2 regions of the Alkalihalobacterium sp. APHAB7 genome follow, and region 1 is predicted to be linked to the other one. Evidence: riboswitches for the same ligand, from Rfam matches in the RefSeq annotation. Region 1 holds a riboswitch; the other holds the start of a gene.

Region 1 (3,601 bases):
AAAACGACAGAAGTCGCACCAGCTAATGCCCGAATGATAGTCGATCATTCCCTTAACGTATATGTTGCCCCTCCTTGCTTTAATGAAGCTGATGTTACTAACTTTTTAGAGGAAGTAACACTGAAAGATGCGATTGATATGGAGTACAGACCCGATTCAGACTGTACGGAAAGTTCATTAATAGGTGAATCAAGAACGCTAATTTCTCTATTACTTGAAACTGTAGGGCTTCGTACAGGAAAGTGGGATCGCGATGGGGAATGGCAATTACAATAATTATAGTTTTCGATTTAAGTGATTTGCTTTACCCAACCTTTTATAAAAAAAGAAGCTGACTCATAAATTAGTTATCTATGAATCAGCTTCTTTTTACTTGTTATCTATAAATTTTACTTCCTTGTTCTTTAAATTCTTCAGATTTCTTCTCCATTTCTTCTTTTAACAATGTATGTTCATCCATTCCCTTTTCTTTTGCGGTTTGACGAATATCTTGAGAGATCTTCATACTGCAAAACTTAGGCCCGCACATGGAACAGAAGTGAGCGGTTTTGGCACCTTCTGCCGGCAGGGTTTCATCATGAAAACTCATTGCTTTTTCTGGGTCTAATGATAAGTTAAATTGATCACGCCAACGGAATTCGAACCGCGCCTTTGAAAGTGCATCGTCTCGTCTTTGGGCATTTGGATGGCCTTTTGCTAAATCTGCTGCGTGAGCAGCAAGTTTATAGGTCACAACACCTTCACGAACATCGTCTTTATTCGGCAACCCTAAATGTTCCTTCGGTGTTACATAGCAAAGCATGGCAGTACCATAAGAAGCTATCATCGCGGCGCCGATCGCTGAAGTAATATGGTCATAGCCTGGTGCGATATCAGTTGTTAGTGGACCTAATGTGTAAAAAGGGGCTTCGTGACAAATATCAAGTTGTTTATCCATATTTTCTTTTATCTTGTGCATGGGCACGTGTCCAGGACCTTCGACCATTACTTGAACATCATGTTCCCAAGCAATTTTCGTTAATTCGCCTAATGTTTCAAGCTCAGCAAATTGGGACTCATCATTCGCATCAGCAATCGAACCTGGACGTAAACCATCTCCTAATGAGAAGGCGATATCGTATGCTTTCATTATTTCACAAATCTCAGCAAAATGAGTGTAGAGGAAGTTTTCCTGGTGATGTGCCAGACACCAAGCGGCCATAATGGAACCACCTCTAGAAACAATACCGGTTAAACGATTAGCTGTAAGCGGGACATAACGTAGTAACACTCCCGCGTGGATTGTAAAATAATCTACACCTTGTTCCGCTTGTTCAATTAATGTATCTCGATAGACTTCCCATGTTAAGTCCTCAGCGACTCCATTTACTTTTTCAAGGGCTTGGTAGATAGGGACTGTACCTACTGGAACTGGACTGTTTCGAATAATCCATTCTCTTGTAGTATGTATATGTTTGCCTGTAGATAAATCCATGATTGTATCGGCACCCCAGCGGATCGCCCACGTCATTTTTTCAACCTCTTCTTCTATTGAGGAGCTGACTGCAGAGTTCCCAATATTCGCATTAATTTTTACGTGGAAGTTGCGTCCGATAATCATGGGTTCACTCTCGGGGTGATTAATATTCGATGGAATAATCGCCCTTCCACTCGCTACTTCAGATCGAACAAATTCAGGATCTAAACCTTCTCGGATCGCAATAAACTCCATTTCAGGTGTGATCATTCCTTTTTTAGCATAGTGGAGTTGGGTTACATTCTTCCCTTGCTTCGCTCGTAATGGTTTCCTGCTTGTTGTATCAAAGACTTCCACAGCTTTCGTTCTTTCAATATCAATAAAACCATTATCCTCGGGTTTTATATCACGACCCTCATAATATTCAACGTCACCACGATCTAATATCCATTGTTTGCGTAAACCAGGCAAACCTTTTCTTACATCTGATTGGTAGTTAGTGTCTGTGTAAGGCCCAGTCGTATCGTATACCCTAAACGGTTCATTAGGAATTTCTTCTCCATCAAATGAGGTTGGGCTTAGTTCAATTTCACGGAAAGGAACAGCAATAAAATCGTTTGTACTACTTTTCTCATAAACTTTCTTACTGTTTGGAAATGGGTTAAGAATTGACATAAAAAAATCCTCCTAAGTTTGATTTAAGTTCTTGATGATAGAACCGATCATGGAGGAGGGGGGTCACAATATAAGAAATTTCATCCTTTTTATAGCAGCAACAATTAAAAATCATTTGACTGTTATAAATGTCAACGACTTTAATAATATGCGCACACTATAAAAATAAAAAGACCGCTAGAAAGCGGTCGAATGGACATAAATATTCTTCAAATCCCTCCGCTAGCATTACCTAGATCAGGTTCACGGTCGACAACAGTATCAGTTGTCCTCTCAGCCCCTTGCTATGGAGCTCCCGTTTTCTTCAGTTGTACTATTAAATTAACACAAAGTTTTGGAAAAGAAAACAGTTAATTGGATCTATTTTCCTTTTCTTGTTGTTAAGAATAATTTATGAATATCGTTCTGGTGAGCAGGAGTTTTGCCAGGAAATGTCGAATATTGTTTGTTAATTTTAGCTCTTTATTCCTGTAAAGTGTTACTGTCACATGAAAATCCAACCATATGGGAGGGTTTTCTATCGATTAGCGTGAATGGGGAGAATGGGAAGGTTGAATAAACCAGTTGGTGATATATCCTTACATAGCCTACGATATCCAATTTATTCAACTTTGCAAACAGGTAAGGGCTATGATAAATTATGAATTATTGAAATATTAAGGGAACAGAAAAAAACTTTATAGGAGTTGGAGAAACGAGATGAGAGTAGCGAAATTCGGTGGAACATCAGTGGCGAACGCAGAGCAAATTCGTAAAGTGGCTTCAATCATTGCCGAGAACGAAGAAAGAAAATTTGTAGTCGTTTCAGCGCCCGGTAAGAGGGAATTAACAGATACAAAGGTTACGGATTTACTTATACAGTTAGCTGATGCCGTGTTAGAAAAGGGCGACGTTGAGAATGCTCTACGTGCCGTCGTAGGCCGTTATGAAGAGATTGCATTAGATCTCAATTTGTCAGCAGATATTATAGAAACGATTAAAGAGGATTTACAAGCCCGAGTAGCTTTTGATACTTCACATGAAGGGAAATTCATGGATCAAATGAAAGCGAGCGGTGAAGACAACAATGCAAAGTTAATCGCAGCTTACTTTCAAAGTACCGGAATTGAAGCGCAATATGTAAATCCAAAAGAGGCCGGGTTATTAGTGAGTGATGAACCTGGGAACGCTCAAGTTCTTCCGGAAAGCTACGATCATTTGTTCCAACTAAGGGAACGTCCAGGTGTGATTGTTTTTCCAGGGTTCTTTGGCTACTCTAAAGAAGGAACTTTAGTTACTTTCCCTCGAGGTGGATCGGATATCACAGGATCTATTTTAGCTGCAGGAGTGAAGGCAGATTTATATGAGAATTTCACAGATGTTGATTCGGTATTTGCTGCCAATCCAAAGATCGTTGAAAATCCTGTGAACATTAAGAAAATGACATATCGTGAAATGCGTGAGTTATCGTATGCTGGTTTTTCGGTATTT
Region 2 (3,601 bases), on a different contig from region 1:
GGACCGATTTTCTTTTCAAAAGCTTCACGCTATGCGTGAAGAGCCAAGCATTCGCTTGGCTTACGGTCCAAAAGCAAAAATAAACTTTGCTGAATTAGCAAAGTCTATTTCTAAAGTAAAACGATACTTTCCTATTAATGATATTGGTTGTAATCAATCTTAACTAATTATGACTAATTGTTGTTCATTTCCCCATATAATTGACTGTAGATGGTGAATCAGTCCATCACCAATCCACCATCAACGACTAAGTTCTGGCCTGTTACTGCTCGTGCCCACGGGGATGCAAAGAACAAAGCGGTTTCAGCAAATTCTTCAGGTGTCGTTACTTTTTGTAATGGCGTTGTAGCTTGAATGATACCAAACACTTCTTCCGTTGTGACGCTGCTAGCATCCGTTTCTTTTAAAAGCCCACCGGAGATCATATTGACTGTAATCCCGTATTGCCCTAGTTCTTTTGCCAAATTGCGCGTAAATCCGAGGAGTGCAGCCTTCCCGGTTGTGTACTCATGGTAGGCAACCACTGGGTTTTGTACTAAGTTGGTCCCTACATTCACAATACGACCAAACCCAATTTCCTTCATGTCGGCTAAACACGCCTGCACCGTATTTAGTGAGCCCTTCACACTTCCCTCAAACTGGGTATTAAAATTCTCCCACTGAAGTTCAAACGCATTTTTCTGAGCTACAGGATTGAATTGAAAATCGATTAACGCATTGTTTACGATCGTTGTAACCGGCGTGTTAAAATATTCTTTTGCTTGAGCTACCATTGTATTGACCTGATCCTTATCTCTTACATCGGCTTGAATAGCGATCGCTTTTTCACCTAATGTCTGGGCCAAGTCCTCTGCCTTTTCTTTACTTTGAAAATAGTTCACTACGACATTTGCGCCTTCATTTACAAAAGCTTTAGCCAATGCAGCTCCTACTCCACGACTTGCTCCTGTTATTAATACCGTTTGTTTGCTTAATTCCATAACAATCCCTCCATTTTATGTAAAAAGTCTAGAACTGCATGCAAAAAAACCAGGTCAAAAATATGGACCTAGTCATAGTTCAAACTCAACTACTTCCCTACGCTGGTATCATCCAGATCAGGTCCTGAGGGTCAAAAAGTCTGTTCCTTTTTTCTCAGCCTGAACGACAGGCTCCCCTAGTAGAGCATATTCTCTTGGTAAATCTTTCTAATCTATTTTATAACTTGATCAAATATAAATCAATTCAAATGTTTGTATCATTTAATAGAATTTTTATGAGTATCGGTGTAACTTTTAATATATCCCCGCAAAAATTCACGATAAATCGGCGTAACTTTGCTTTTATCGGCGCAATTCACGATAAATCGGCGTAACTTTAGTTTTATCGGCGCAACTTACAATATATCGGCATAATTTTGATTAAATCGTATAACAGTGCTTCTGATTCCTATACCGCATCCTCCGCACGATTTTTAATCCACGAATACAGCAATAACCCGAGGATCAACACGAATTGTCCAACAAAAACGGCTGCATCCCAAAAGACAGGATCGCTAATCGGTTGGAGAAAGCCTGGAAGTATTTTCGTAAAAGCGTAGATTGTTTGCGGAATAAAATAAAAGAGAAATAAACTGCAAGTTAATAAGATCCCCGTTACAAAAAAAATAGAATACAGCTTCACCGTTTTCTCTTCGCCAGCAAACGTTTCCGTCGCCGGTGGGCTTTTGATCCACGGCAACCACTGACTTAACAGCTTTCTCCCATTTTCCATCACATTGTAACAACCTGTGCAATTTTCAAACACATAATATAAATCCGTTTTCATGTAAAAACAACATTGATAGATCGTGCGAATGAAGATATCAAGTACGACAAGCCCTAAAATTCCCGCAATCAAACCGTGATTCACACCGAAAAAGAGCTGCAGACTTAAGGCGATAAAAAGCATCAACTGATCAAAGCATAATCCGCCAAAGTACAATCTATTTCTTTGTTTCGGTGCGAGCTTCCATGCAGGTGTTAAATCCGTTTCAAATACAACAAAAAATAGTCGGTGTCCGATCCCGAGTTTTGCGGGTAAATCATATGAGCGAACCGCTAAAATATGTCCAAATTCATGGATCAAAACAAGCACCAAAGAAACACCCATCCATAACAACAAACTTGGCATGACCGTTTCAAATAAAAAGATGTCCTTATAACTAGGAAAGGATTGCGGGTTAACAATTAAAAATAAGACGTTAACAGCGAGTAAACCAACATACAATTTATTCGAGAAACGGTTAAAAAAGACACGTCCAACACTCGAGGGAATCCATGTAAACCCCGACTCTACTGGACGGCTCTTCTTCACTTCAACCGTTACCCCGTCTACTTCTTTTATTAACTGTAATTCCAAAAGTTGTTCGGCAAAATCAACCAGATCAACCGTTTCTTCCGGGTACCTTTGCTTGAGCTCGATTTCAATTTGTTCTAGTAAAACCCCTTGATTAATCTGTTCAATTGCATCAATACAAACTTGCGGCATCTCATAGAACTCGCCTGATGTCACTTCTTCGACTATATAATGTTTTTTATCTTTACGAATAGTTAACGAATGTAAGGTCAGTTTCGTTTGAAGTGATAGCTTCATGTTCGTGCCTTCCTTCTATAAAATAAATAAGGATGCCAAATGTTTCTAGCATCCTTTTTAATAAAATATCATCATTAATTAACGTCCAAAATACGTGCACCACCAGCAAGTTAATTTGATCTTTTTTAGTTTACGAATTTTCATAGTTTGTCACCTCCTTTTCTCTGTATAATTAAATCATTCTACTTTCGTGTCTTGCCATGGGTAGTTTTTATGATAGTCACACCAAGAAGGATAAACTTTTTCAAATAACTCTACTAACTGAGGATCAAACTGAGAGCCTTTCCCATCCACTATTCTTTTATAGGCTTCGCTAACCGGCAATGCTGAACGGTAAGATCTAGAAGAAGTCATCGCATCAAAGGCATCGGCTACTGATGTAATTCTAGCTAATAATGGTATGTTCGCACCTTGTAATTGTTCTGGATAACCCTTCCCATCCCAACGTTCATGATGATACTTAATCACATCAAGGTGTTCGGCTACTCCGTTAACGTGTTTAACAGCTTGAGCTCCAACAGCCGGATGGGTCTTAATCATTTCAAATTCTTCTTCAGTGAGTCTACCTGGCTTCATTAGTATGGAGTCAGGTATATGGATTTTACCGATGTCATGCAACAAACATACATTATAAAATGTTTTCAGTTCATCTGTTTTGAATTTCCCTGTTTCTTTAGCTAAGGACATGGCATAATCGGCTACTCTTTCACTGTGGCCTCTAGTGTAAGGATCCTTCAGCTCTAGAGTTGAAATAATTCCTTTTACAATCCCCTCTAACTGTTTATCATAGGAGTTCTTAAGAGCTGATAAATAACTAATAAAACGATTGAGAAGAATGAAAGCTATTAAGGCTAAAACCACTACAATTAGCATCGGCTGCATCACAGCAAGGTCTTGGATCACTAAGCCCACAATACTTAAACGCACAATAGTACCTAATGAAACGAGTATAAAATATAACTTATTTACAAAAATAGGAGAAAACAAT

What was found. Region 1 has a riboswitch for thiamine pyrophosphate ahead of thiC (phosphomethylpyrimidine synthase ThiC). Riboswitches for the same ligand answer to the same signal wherever they lie in the genome.
Region 2: linked by a shared signal. The riboswitch ahead of ACNSTQ_RS17650 (3-oxoacyl-ACP reductase) and the one ahead of thiC (phosphomethylpyrimidine synthase ThiC) in region 1 are both predicted to bind thiamine pyrophosphate.

Annotation. Positions count from the first base shown of each region.
Region 1 covers NZ_JBLWFS010000007.1:131,615-135,215, forward strand. The annotation lists gene ACNSTQ_RS09630 (hypothetical protein) at 1-276, shown strand, start outside; gene thiC (phosphomethylpyrimidine synthase ThiC) at 377-2,131, opposite strand; TPP riboswitch at 2,329-2,440, opposite strand; gene ACNSTQ_RS09640 (aspartate kinase) at 2,831-3,601, shown strand, end outside.
Region 2 covers NZ_JBLWFS010000022.1:39,275-42,875, reverse strand. The annotation lists gene ACNSTQ_RS17650 (3-oxoacyl-ACP reductase) at 219-980, opposite strand; TPP riboswitch at 1,058-1,168, opposite strand; gene ACNSTQ_RS17645 (peptidase) at 1,429-2,613, opposite strand; gene ACNSTQ_RS17640 (HD domain-containing phosphohydrolase) at 2,791-3,601, opposite strand, start outside.